DNA from 4 places in the Paenibacillus sp. FSL F4-0243 genome. Region 3 is predicted to be linked to each of the others. Evidence: riboswitches for the same ligand, from Rfam matches in the RefSeq annotation. Region 3 holds a riboswitch; each other region holds the start of a gene.
What was found. A riboswitch is a leader RNA that binds a small molecule or an ion and turns the genes downstream of it on or off. The one in region 3 is predicted to bind cyclic di-AMP.
Positions count from the first base shown of each region.

Region 1 (3,120 bases), 550 kb from region 3:
ACCGCACAGGAAGACACCCAGAATCGCATACATCAGCATATTGATCAGTCCGACACCTTTACCACCGAAGACATTGTTGAGCATCATCAGTGCAAGAGGCGTAATGCCTCCCAGCGGCGTCAGCGTATCATGCATATTGTTAACACTACCTGTCGTAGCTGCGGTTGTTACTGAAGTAAACAAGGAAGACTGCGGTATGCCGAAGCGCACCTCTTTACCTTCCATACTACCTTGTGAAGATTCAATTCCTAGTGCATTGATCGCCGGATTGCCTTTCGATTCAGCATAGAAGTTTAGGCTTAATAGCAGAACAAACAAGGTCATCATTGCGGTAAAAATTACCCAGCCCTGACGTTTGTTCTTGGCAAACAATCCGTACATATAAGGGAGCGCAGCTGGCAGCATCCACATAGAGAGAATCTCTAGCACGTTCGTAAGTGGATTAGGGTTCTCAAAAGGATGCGATGAATTGGCTCCGAAGAAGCCGCCACCATTGGTGCCCAAATGCTTGATCGATTCCAGAGAAGCTACTGGACCGATAGCAATTTGTTGCGTTTGCCCCTCTAGTGTAGTGACTTCAAGCGATGGTTTGAGTGTTTGCGGCACATGTAGTCCTACCAGTACCAATGAAACCAGCAGAGCTAGAGGAATGAATACACGAATATGTGCTTTAACGAAATCCTCGAAGAAGTTCCCGACTGATTTCCGTCCTGTGATCCCTCTGACAAAGGCAACCGCAACAGAAAATCCGCTCGCTGCAGACGTGAACATCATCATCGTGATGACAGCCATTTGTGAAAAATACGAAAGTCCCGTCTCCCCGCTGTAATGCTGCAGGTTTGTATTAGTCATAAAACTAATCACCGTATTGAACGAAAGCGTCTGTTCCATATCCGCAATTCCATTCGGATTTAGCGGTAAACCCCGCTGCAATCGAAGAAAGATATAGCTGAAAGTAACCAGTACGATATTCGTTAAAACAAAGCTGAGCGCATACTTCTTCCAGGACATACCGTCCCGTTTTTTCAGGCCGATCAGCTTAAAAATTCCTTTTTCCATACCTCCAAACCATCGATCCGTACGGTTCGGTTCATTAGAAAACACATAATATAAATACGTGCCCATCGGCTTAACCAGCAAGATGAGAATTACGATTACAGCAACAATTTGCAAAATGCCCATGAATGCCCCTCCTTAAAATTTCTCCGGATGAATCAATGCATAAACCAGATATATAAACAGCAGTAGGGTAACAGCGATTACTAGAATCACAGCTTATCCCTCCCCGTATCCTCAACTACACCTGCACACCAGCGCATAAATCCATAAAATAACCCGTAAATTACAGCTAACGAAGCCACCATATACAGATCCATCATATCTTCCGCACTCCTTCTTTTATCCTTAATGAGGTGATCTATCTACCAGAAAATCAGCATCACCGCTGTGGGAATAGATTACATAACTCGCGCCAAGTCTTTTATAGACCAATCTAGGATTTATTGAGCTTGTAATTACAAAAATCGGCTGTGTCGTCCAGGTACGGCACATCTGAATGTAACGGCAGCATAACGTAAAGCTGCTCTCGAACAGATATACCCGGCCTACCGGAAACGGCGGGCGAAACCAAGTATTCTGATGGCGGGTATCAACTAGAACGACTTGTTCAATCCCCATCTCTTCGAGTAGGGCCTTCTCAGGCAAGTTGTTGGTCAATCCGGCCATCTTAATGCCTCTGAATTTTAGAAGCTTAATAAAATGTTCGCCTGCCTTCGTTGGCGCACATACCAGTACATATTCATTCTGATCTGTCATCTCTTATTCTCCTCAAATGCTTTGCTTGTAAGATCAGAGCTTGATCACCCTGATCTTGAAAGAAAAGCTACCGCTAATGATGAATATAACGACCTCTTCGTGAGGTTTTCCATAAATGCTTTGCTTAAAAAAGCACAGCAAAAAGCCACAAAGGATTCTCCTCTGTGGCTCGCTAGCGGTCACATTGCACTCATCCTCTCTCCATACGCTTACGAGGTTAGCTGTCGGATTCGGGCGGTGAGAGTCGCCCTACCTGTATAGATGCGAGCTCACTGGCATCTTCTACAGGATTCACCCCATAACCGGCTTCCGACTCTCACATCGTCTGCCGATTGTTGGTTCCCCCGCTTTCCTTATCGGAAATTAAGCGGATCAAATATTCGATTGTTGTTGAAACAGGAGTAATCATACCCTTATGCAGGAAGTATTGTAAAACCTGATTGATGCCAAAATAATGCAAATTAAAAACTATTTTCGCATTGGATAGCGCTTACTTGATATCCAATCTCTCTATATCTCTTGTTTACTCGAGTTTCAATCCATTAGCGAAAAACGGTCATACCATGTGATTTTATTCACCACGATTAGTGAAATCACCAAAAATCGCCTATATAAGAAAGGAAACAAGAAAGCGAGATTAAGCGAGGAAGAAGCCCGATAACTCGCAATAAATACCTATTTGGTTCCCTTTTTCGTCGTAGTAGGCAGGATTTGGTTTAAATTGCGCTCAAAAGAACACTTTCTGTTTTTACAGAAACACCTTGAAAAGAGTATGATTCGGGTTGAATCTATTTCACGAAATACATTCAACGCTGAGTTCCTGCATTTGCAGGGAACGGGGGAACCATCAGGCCACATGGCCTACTTGGGGTGAATCCGAAGGAGACTGTTCAAGTCTCACATAGGTAGGGCGACTCTCACCGTCCGAATCCGACAGCTAACCTCGTAAGCGTAAAGAGAGAGACCCTTGATCCGCCACGCTTTGGCACAGGTGTGTGTATACCTGTATTCCAAAACCGCAGCAGAGGTCCTCCTCTTGCTGCGGTTTTTGCGTTACCTGAATCTATAGGGTGATAGCATGCTGGACGGGGTGAAAGGAATGAAACACTATTATTGGGGAACTCAGCAAGGGCTACTTGAGCCGATAAGTCTAAATTATGTTTGCTTTGGAGCGTTGTGGTTCGAAGAGGATCATCACAGAACTATTGTCGGCTATGCTTTTGGTCAGAAGCAGATTGAATCACTTCGCCATTTCAGCAGCCCATCTACCTGTGAATACTGTATGGACCGAACAATTATATACGA
Region 1 covers NZ_CP150151.1:595,780-598,899, reverse strand. The annotation lists gene kdpA (potassium-transporting ATPase subunit KdpA) at 1-1,182, opposite strand, end outside; gene NSS87_RS02670 (hypothetical protein) at 1,405-1,815, opposite strand; cyclic di-AMP (ydaO/yuaA leader) riboswitch at 2,006-2,195, opposite strand; cyclic di-AMP (ydaO/yuaA leader) riboswitch at 2,616-2,781, shown strand; gene NSS87_RS02665 (hypothetical protein) at 2,915-3,120, shown strand, end outside.
Region 1: another riboswitch for cyclic di-AMP. It lies ahead of NSS87_RS02670 (hypothetical protein); the one in region 3 lies ahead of NSS87_RS00190 (3D domain-containing protein).

Region 2 (3,120 bases), 1.1 Mb from region 3:
AGGCTCTTTATCGTCGATGGAATGTCCGCCCACAAGCGTTGCTCCTGCTTCCTGCACTTTATCTGCTGCACCGCGCAAAATGTCACCGAGAATGCTTTTGTCCAGAACAGAAATAGGGAAGGCCACAATATTAAGCACCGTAAGCGGCTTACCGCCCATAGCATAAATATCACTTAACGCATTAGCTGCTGCAATTTGCCCAAAGGAATAAGGGTCGTCCACGATCGGCGTGAAAAAATCAACAGTTTGCACTAACGCCAGATCATCACTTAATCGATATACCCCAGCGTCATCACTGGTATCCAGACCCACAAGTAGATCCGGATTAGGAACGGTTGGTGGTAGACTGCGAATAACCTGCATGAGATCGGCGGGACCGATTTTGCAGCCGCAGCCCCCTTTTGAAGATAATGAGGTCAATTTTATGGTTTCGGCTTGAGACATCATGACTCAGCTCCTTTAGATAGTTAGTATCGAATAACTTTAATCTTACATCAGTAGACAGCATTGTACAAAATACAGACATACAGAAGAACGCCCCGTAGCCAGTACATACTCCCCGGCTATGGGACGCCTCTCATTTCTCACTTACCATTAAGATTAACTAATCTGCTGAGTTTCCTGCTGTTTCTCCAAAAACCGCTGAAGTATAGCATTAAATTTCTCCGGCTGACACAGATTACTAGGATCTAATGCGTTAGGGATAATCACTAACTGAGCATGTGGCAGCTGAGACACCATATCCTTCATACAATTAACTCCAAATTCACTAAAGTCACCTACAATACATAAGGCGGGACGCTTAAAAGACTTTAAGCATCTAGTGTAATCCACATGGCTCGTAGCCAGCCTTTGCCGATACAATTCCCGTGGACGTTTATCGAGAAGTCCTCTTCTAATCTCGTTATAAGCCAGATTCCAGCGTTCCCGGTACATCATACGAATCGAAGGCAGTACAAGCTCACTTGGAGCGTAATACATTAACCAGCTACAATAAGCAGCCATAAGCTGGATTTTACCGATTATCGTTGACGCCTGACTTCTACAAAAGCTATCCGCGACAACAATCGCTTTTACTCGCTCTGGATATTGTTTCGCAATATGCTGAACGACGAGCCCCCCATAGGCACTCCCAACAAAAACAGCCTCACGAATACCCAAATCATTCAATAGCATAATTATATCTAGACATTGGGTTTCAATAATCTCGTTTGGGGCCTGCAGTAATTCACCTGATTTGCCATTCCCCCGTAAATCACACAGAATCACTTTATATTTATCAGAAAAATACTCCAATTGTGGCTTGAACATACTATGTGTTAATCCATGTCCATGGATAAACACAACCGGAGCCCCTGTTCCATTGATTTCGTAATAGAGCGAAGTTCCATTCAGTTTAGCAATAGGCAAAGTTAACACCTCTTTCATAGATAGGTTCTACAACTATATCTGCTTTTTAACGCAGCAAAAAACCACAGAGGGATTCTCTGTGGCTATTCATCATCAAATACGCCATTCATCCTCTCTCCATACGCTTACGAGGTTAGCTGTCGGATTCGGGCAGTGAGAGTTGCCCTACCTGCATGGATGCATTTATGCACCTGGAACAGGATTCACCCCATAACTAGTACCGATTGTTACACTGGTTCCCAGTTGTTGGTTCCCCCGCTTTCCTTAACGGAAATTAAGCGGACTTCTTATGTAATTGTCAGTTATGTGATGAATCATACTCCGTGTAAGGTTTCTTGTAAAGTTGAGCCGTGGGCAAAATAATGTTGAAAGCCATGCTTTTCATTTCATATTGAGCATACACTTCGTTTTCTCTTTCTTTTGCTCTTGTTTACTCAATATATCTAAAAAAAGCCGAGCGGCCATCAGAGATCAATCCCTGAACCACTCGGCTTCGTTATACAATCATATGGCTACAACAGATCGGCGTTTTTCAATGCATGCTCCCAGCTCGGAAAAAAGAACAGCGCACTTCTCATAAGATCAGGATCGCTTTGCTTCACTTGTTTTTTGCTGATCGAGCTTCCATCGGTTTGAAGCTTTTTGATACGACTTAACACTTCATCAGCCTCCAAAGGAATTTCCATTGAAACACTCCTTTCTCAGTGACCTGGTTTCCAATCATTTTCTCCATAATATGCAAATTTATTCTTCATTTCGGTTTATACGAATTAAACCAGCTGATAGACCGGTTGTTCAGCAATAAAATAAGTAGGAATCATTGGGTATTTCTGTGCCAGAACTTCAGCTAAATATTTCATTCCTGGAGCTTCACTTTCCGCATGACCTAACATAATCAGCGCTTTTGATCTGCCTTGGTGGACAGCATCCCTCACATATTCTGGAGTTTCCCATTCGGGGCCCTCGCCAGCAATAATTAAATCAAGATTGTGCTGATTAAAAAGAGGAATAGCCATCGTCCCACCTCCTCTGTAACCTACTAATATCCCCACATGTCTGCATATCTGGTATACGTCTCCGGCAGCACGTAAATAGGAGATACCTAGCTTTCTTTTTATATACTGCGCCGCTTCACTTACCGTCATAGCTGGAATCGATAGGATTGTAGCAGTGGATTGCTGCTCAACCACATAGGCTGACCATTCAAGCTCTCGTAGCAAGCCCACCATGATCCCATCCGGTTGATGCCGATGCCAATAATCATGATAACGAAATATAGCCAGTTCAGAACGCTCAATCAAACTCCGTTTCGCGCGATATACAGGGTCATCCTCTAACCACTTGTTCGTCTCATGATGACTGTAAAACACACCTTCATGTGTGATCAACAAATTGGCGTTCATAGCAATCGTTCGTTCCACAACATATTGCGTAGCGCAAAATGCCGTAACCATCCCTGTAATCACCATTTCCGGATTCCCCGGCTTAAGAGTATCCACAGTCCCATCTATCTGTTCCATGGCTCCTATTAAATCTTCCAGAATCCTTCTAATTGTCACGTTCACTTTAATCCGCCCTTTGAGATCTATTCTACTAATCTATCAACGTATAAATAACCCACCCTTAATCGATATAAGGACGGGTTCACAGTTCATTATTTGAGCAGCTTGCCCACTCTATGATTTCGTGGCAGAGGTGATAATTTGATAG
Region 2 covers NZ_CP150151.1:5,938,156-5,941,275, forward strand. The annotation lists gene selD (selenide, water dikinase SelD) at 1-444, opposite strand, end outside; gene NSS87_RS26330 (alpha/beta hydrolase) at 601-1,410, opposite strand; cyclic di-AMP (ydaO/yuaA leader) riboswitch at 1,517-1,701, opposite strand; gene NSS87_RS26335 (hypothetical protein) at 1,923-2,096, opposite strand; gene NSS87_RS26340 (Nif3-like dinuclear metal center hexameric protein) at 2,181-2,975, opposite strand; gene NSS87_RS26345 (endo-1,4-beta-xylanase) at 3,087-3,120, opposite strand, start outside.
Region 2: another riboswitch for cyclic di-AMP. It lies ahead of NSS87_RS26330 (alpha/beta hydrolase); the one in region 3 lies ahead of NSS87_RS00190 (3D domain-containing protein).

Region 3 (3,120 bases):
CAACGACAATTAATTCCTTAATCATATCTCTTGACTCCTTCCAAAAAAAGCAAAAAAGAAGAGGTTTCGCTCCTCTTCTTTTGGTTAAAGAATGTATAAGTGATGAGCGGTTGCTCTGCGATCAACGAAATGATCATCTGGCGTTCCTTAACGGTTATCATCACTATAGCTTATCAAAGAATAATTTGCAAAAGCTTCAGCCTAGTTTAACTCCGGCTTCACAGGTCCAATCACATAAACGGTACGTGATTTACGACCGAAATTACGCACATGGCTCAGTGAATCGTAATAGACATCTACTTTATTGCCTTTAATGGCACCGCCAGTATCTTCTGCTCGGCGGAATCCAAGCCCCTCGATATATACCCACCAGCCAATAGGAATTACATTCGGGTCTACCGCAATTGTACGACCTTCCGTTACGCGTGTTCCGGAAGCAGTTTTGTTACCAATACCTGGCTCTTCTGATGAATAAGCTGTCATGGAGACGTTCTTAATCATCTTCTTGTACTCAAAGTCTACGCCAGCCTTGCTTGTGACATTATTAGTCTTGGCGCTAACCTTAGCCGTTTTTGAAGTGGTGTTTGATTTGGAAGTTGTTGTAGTCTTAGCTACAGCCGGCTTAGGAAGTGCTTTGGTACCAACGGCAATAATCTTATCTTTCGTTACCGTTTGTACTTCCTTACCAATCATGCGCATAGAGGCCAGTTCTCCGTCTTGGTAGATCTTCTCAATATGCTGAATCATGACGCCTGGTTTGCCTGCCTGTGCCACTCTAACTGTTCCCACAGTAAGGGAGGGGTCTGCTGTCTTGATGACTCTGAAGGGTAAGTTAGTTGTTCGCTGTACGGTCTGTTTGTTGATGCGAACAATCTTAACCTCCATGTTTGCAGAAATGGTGGTGTCTAACGAAGGGAAAATCTTATCATGACCTTCTAGGGTAATGCCCATTTTCTCAATTGCTTTACCAATTGTGTCCTCGGTCGTATATAACGTTTTTGTTGCTCCATCCGCAGTAAGACTAATTTTCTGCGCACGATTGATAACGACACGGTCACCGTCTTTTATTTCATCACTCAGACCTAAAGATAGTTCATCATGCGGCTGCAGCGAAATTTGCTCTTTCTCCAACACATCACCAAGAAGCGCTTCCCGCGTTTCAAGCGTCTGTGTTTGCCCGTCTATTACTAAAAATAATTGTTTGTTACTTTGACCGTGTACGTACAGCAGAATAAGTAGCGCGATAGCGACTGAAATCACGCCTGCAAGTAAAAGTACGCGAGTATTTACTTGCTCCCACCGTAATGCGAAAGACCTGCTGGATGACTGCGAATCATGGGATACTTCTGGTTGGAATACGCCCATTCTCTCCATCCTCCTTACATAGCCCCGTCGTCAATTGTATATCATGAGGACTGAATTCCTTTGACGAAACTATTTGAGATTGTCACAGGACACGCACGTAATAACTTAGCGTCTCCTGCTCATGGATCGCCTGCTCGGCACAGCTACTCCCACCCCTGTTATATAACAGTATGTGGGCAACATTCTATTTATTCAAAAATAAAAAAGCCTAAAAAGAGTTCAACTGAGGACTCTTTCGTGGCTTCTCCAATATCAGAATAGAGAATGCTTGTGCACGAGGTTGCCTCTCTTACTTGCGCTTACGGGGTTAGCTGTCGGGTTCGGACGAAAGAGAGACGCCCTATTTCAGGTCACCCGCTCATGGCGGTTGCCCTTAAATTCACCCCAAAGACCACGTGAAGAAATCAAATACTGTCCTACGGCACGTCTAAACCGTATTTAAAATACAGGCATGCGGTAGGTCAATATTGGTTCCCCCGTTCTCCATACGGAGACTCAGCGAGACGATCCATGAATCAATGGCTGTCACTATAACACAGCTCACATCACTGAAAAGATGATATCCTGTTTTGATGCATGTTGTAAAGGACGATTCAACCACGTTTACGCAAAAATATGGTTAAAATATTGTAATATTCAGCCGTTTTTATATTAAAAAAGTTTAATATATCGGCCATTCTCTATTTTTCGCCTGTTTTGCTCCCGTTTTCACTCAATCCCAAATCGTTCCAGTGCGTTCGCATACGTTATTTTAGCCAATTCTTCCCATGTTAACCCTTTAATTTCAGCTGCTGCCTCTGCTACAAGCTTCACATGAGCGCTCTCATTTCGCTTCCCGCGGAAGGGGTGTGGAGTCAAATATGGAGCATCGGTTTCGATCAATAATCGGTCTAGTGGTGTCTGCGCAAGCACTTCTTTTGGCACTCTTGCATTTTTGAACGTAATGGGTCCTCCAAAGGATAAATGAAAACCAAGATTCAAGCACATTTTAGCTGTTTCCCAGCTTCCTGAGAACGAGTGCATCACGCCTCCAACCTCATTTGCTTTTTCCTCCCGTAAAATCCGTACAACATCCTCATGTGCATCACGATCATGAATACAAATCGGCATATTTAATTCACGGGCTAGTCCAATTTGCTTGCGAAAAACTTCATGTTGCACATCCTTGGGAGAAGTATCCCAGTAATAATCCAATCCGATTTCACCAATAGCCACTACTTTTTTATGACTGCATAGAGAAGCGATCCAATCGAGATCTCCTTCTTTCATATCAATCGCATCCTGAGGATGCCAACCCACTGCCGCATAAATATAATCATAAGATTCCGCCAGCTTTATCGTTGAGGGAATCGTCTCCCGATTAAATCCGATATTAATCATCTTGCTAACTCCTGCTTCTACAGCACGAGCGATAACTTCTTCGCGATCCTCGTCGAATTGAGGTGCATCCAGATGCGTATGTGTGTCAAACAGAAACATTTTAACCCTCACTCCTTGTTCTTTTTTAGATATATAACAATATAAGTTTCACGCTATCCGTGATATCTTATTTTTCTACTCTTCTTGTCAAAAATCCCATATTTTCTTGTATTATTTTGCAAAAATCTCTGCAATAGAAGCAGGCAATCGCGTAAGCGCATTTCTTAACTTATCCTGAGGAAAATAAAGATGATATCTTCCACGGTGAATGCCGCTAATAGAACGCACAATATCCGACACCTCTGAAATTTCCCGCAGATGATCATGCCGATCAAG
Region 3 covers NZ_CP150151.1:40,979-44,098, reverse strand. The annotation lists gene rnmV (ribonuclease M5) at 1-25, opposite strand, end outside; gene NSS87_RS00190 (3D domain-containing protein) at 202-1,365, opposite strand; cyclic di-AMP (ydaO/yuaA leader) riboswitch at 1,647-1,876, opposite strand; gene NSS87_RS00185 (TatD family hydrolase) at 2,074-2,844, opposite strand; gene NSS87_RS00180 (HD domain-containing protein) at 2,956-3,120, opposite strand, start outside.

Region 4 (3,120 bases), 1.2 Mb from region 3:
CGAGCACCTCGTAGCCCATTTCCATCAGCTCAAGTGCAAGGCTTGAGCCAAAGCGGCCTAAACCGATTACTACAAATTGCTGTGCTTTCATTTCGGATTAACTCCTATCCAATAATTATTTTACCTTCTGGGTGCTTATACAATGGTTTACCCTGTTTAGGTCCAAGCGCATACACTAATGTTAATGGACCTAACCGACCTGCAAACATGGTCAGACAGATCAGAATCTTGCCGAAGATAGACAGTTCAGGTGTCAGCCCCATGGTTAGTCCCACCGTGGCAAAAGCTGAGGTCGTCTCAAATAATATCGCTAAGAAATTACTATCCTCTGTTGTGGACAGTAACATCGACACCGTGAGGACCAATAGCAAAGCGAGTAATGTTAACGTCAACGCTTTATAGATACGCTCCTGCGCCAATCGGTAACGGAACAGTACAACATCTTCACGTCCGCGCAGCATCGCGATTACTGCACCAATCATAATCGTAAAGGTTGTAGTCTTGACCCCGCCACCTGTTGATCCTGGAGATGCACCAATAAACATAAGAATAACCATAAAGAACTGTGAGGCTTGCCGCAGTCCGGCAATATCCACCGTATTGGCGCCAGCGGTTCGGGGCGATACCGACTGAAAGAATGCCGATAATATTTTTCCGCCGAAATTTAAATTCCCCAGTGTGCGCTGATTCGTAAATTCAAATATAAAAATAACTAAAGCGCCGATAAGAATAAGCCCTGCAGTGGTGGAGAGTACAACTTTGCTATGCAAAGATAATTTACGTTTGACACGAAACTCCACCAGATCCGACATGACAATAAAACCAATACCGCCAGAGACAATCAGAAACATCACCACGATGTTCACTAGCGGGTCATATACATAATCGGTTAAACTCCGGAAATCCCCGAAAATATCAAATCCAGCATTATTAAACATAGACACCGCATGAAATATTCCAAAATAAACGGCCTTGCCCAGTGGCATATCAAACGCCCAGCGTAAGGACAGAAGCACCGCTGCACAGCCTTCGATGACCAAAGAATAAATAAGTACTCTCCGGATCAGTCGAACAATCCCCTCCATAGAGCCTTGGTTCATTGCTTCCTGAAGGATCAGTCTATCCCGCAAGGAAATTTTGCGTTTCATCATCATGGCAAATAAGGTCGCCATTGTCATAAACCCTAAGCCACCAACCTGGATAAGCACCATAATTACGGTTTTCCCAAAAATGGTGAATGTCGTCCCGGTGTCCAGCACCACAAGTCCTGTCACACAGGTGGCCGATGTTGCAGTAAACAACGCATCAATAAAACTAACAGCATTCCCGCTGGTACTCGAAATGGGAAGCATTAGCAGCAAGGCTCCAATCAGAATGATCGATGCAAAACCAAGCACCATAATCTGAGGCGGAGAGAGCTTCAGGAACTTTGATTCAGAAACCCTGCGAAACTGTGAAGCCACTACGCTCACCCTCTTATCAAAATTTAAAGAATTCCAACAAAAAAAGCACTGGAAAACCAATGCTACCCTTGGTTCCTGCAGTAAATTAGCCTACGAGGTTAGCTGACGGATTCGGACTGTGCAGGCTGCCCTATTCGTTCCTAGAACGAAATTCACCCCTGATGAATAAAGATAACGCCTATGGCGTATACTCATCTTTTCATTACTTCTTATGGTTCCCCCGTTTTCACCTGAAATTCGGCTATATACAATTGCATACAAATTATATATGTTATTTCGATAAATCACAAAGACACTATTAATGGTGATTCATATGAAAAATGCGGTTTGGAGAGGATGTACCACTAAGAGTGCCTTTTCTCATCACTTTTCCGTGTTTTCCCTGCAATTGCATCGATTTTCATGAAAAATGAAGAAATAATCACCTTAAATTCATGGTATATATTCAGCTACCTATTCTATAATATCTCTATTACCCATAAAAAGAATATACGATGATTTTTGTAACTATCATGGCACTAATACTATAATGGAACATAACATTGTCAGTTTACAAGGAGGCGTTACATGAATCCCGTTGGCCAGCCCTTACAGCAACGTGCCCTCTCCAAGAGGCTCATCATCTCGGGCATTATCGGTCTTATTCTATTTATTATGTTTCAGATTGCTCCCTCGGTGCTAAATAGCCCTGCCGGGGAAGATACTACTGTCATCAGCAAGGCGGAAGCCCGCGACAAAGCCATATCATTCGCAGAACAAAAGCTGAACTACACCAAAGCACCAACTGATCAGTGGAATGTACTGTACGATACGGACTCTTCCTTTTATGGTTATATGTCCCGCGAGAAGCTTTTGGAGGACTATACAAAAAAGAAATTGGATCAACGATATCCTTTTGACATTTTCCGTGTAACACTTAGTCCTTCAGCGGAACAAGAGCCACTAATCTCCGTTGACCTCAATATGTATACTGGTGCAGTTGTCGCTTTCACACAAGGAGCAGAAGGATCAGGTACCGGATTACCAAACAATGTATCCACCAGTGCAAAAGAAGAGGACAAGGGTACTACCTTATCACTTGCACAAAAAGAAAATCTTGCCCGTCCCTGGCTTCAGGAATGGGATGTAAATCCCGCCAAGCTGCAAATTGAATCGAATACGGGAAACTACGGGCTCGTGTATACAGATCGTTCCGTTCAGATCGGCGAATCCTTATTACACTATTATTTCGATTTCACTGGCGAACAGGTATCCAGCTTTAAAGCAGGATTCACCGCTCCAGCCTGGCATACCTCCTATGTAAAGGACCAGACCTCTCTCGCGGAAAAGTTTACTTTATTCGGCTATGGTTTGCCTACTTTAGCTTTAGGAATTCTGGCACTCATCTACAGCATACTTAGAAGAGAACATACCTCCTTTAAGCGTGGAATATTCCTAAGCTCAGCTTATTTTGTAATCATGATGATCAGCACCTATAATATGCTCCCTGAATCCTCAGGCGAAGGACTCGAGGCTCAGATAACTTCCGTCATAATGTTCATCATTTATGCCTTATATAGCCTCCTAATGTCCTCCCTGCTCTATTTTTCTTTAGTTGGAGGGGACGGCCTATGGAAAAAAGAAGAGGGGATGAACCCATGGCCTCGTGCTAAAGAGC
Region 4 covers NZ_CP150151.1:5,826,477-5,829,596, forward strand. The annotation lists gene NSS87_RS25875 (TrkA family potassium uptake protein) at 1-91, opposite strand, end outside; gene NSS87_RS25880 (TrkH family potassium uptake protein) at 105-1,400, opposite strand; cyclic di-AMP (ydaO/yuaA leader) riboswitch at 1,537-1,716, opposite strand; gene NSS87_RS25885 (CPBP family intramembrane glutamic endopeptidase) at 2,031-3,120, shown strand, end outside.
Region 4: another riboswitch for cyclic di-AMP. It lies ahead of NSS87_RS25880 (TrkH family potassium uptake protein); the one in region 3 lies ahead of NSS87_RS00190 (3D domain-containing protein).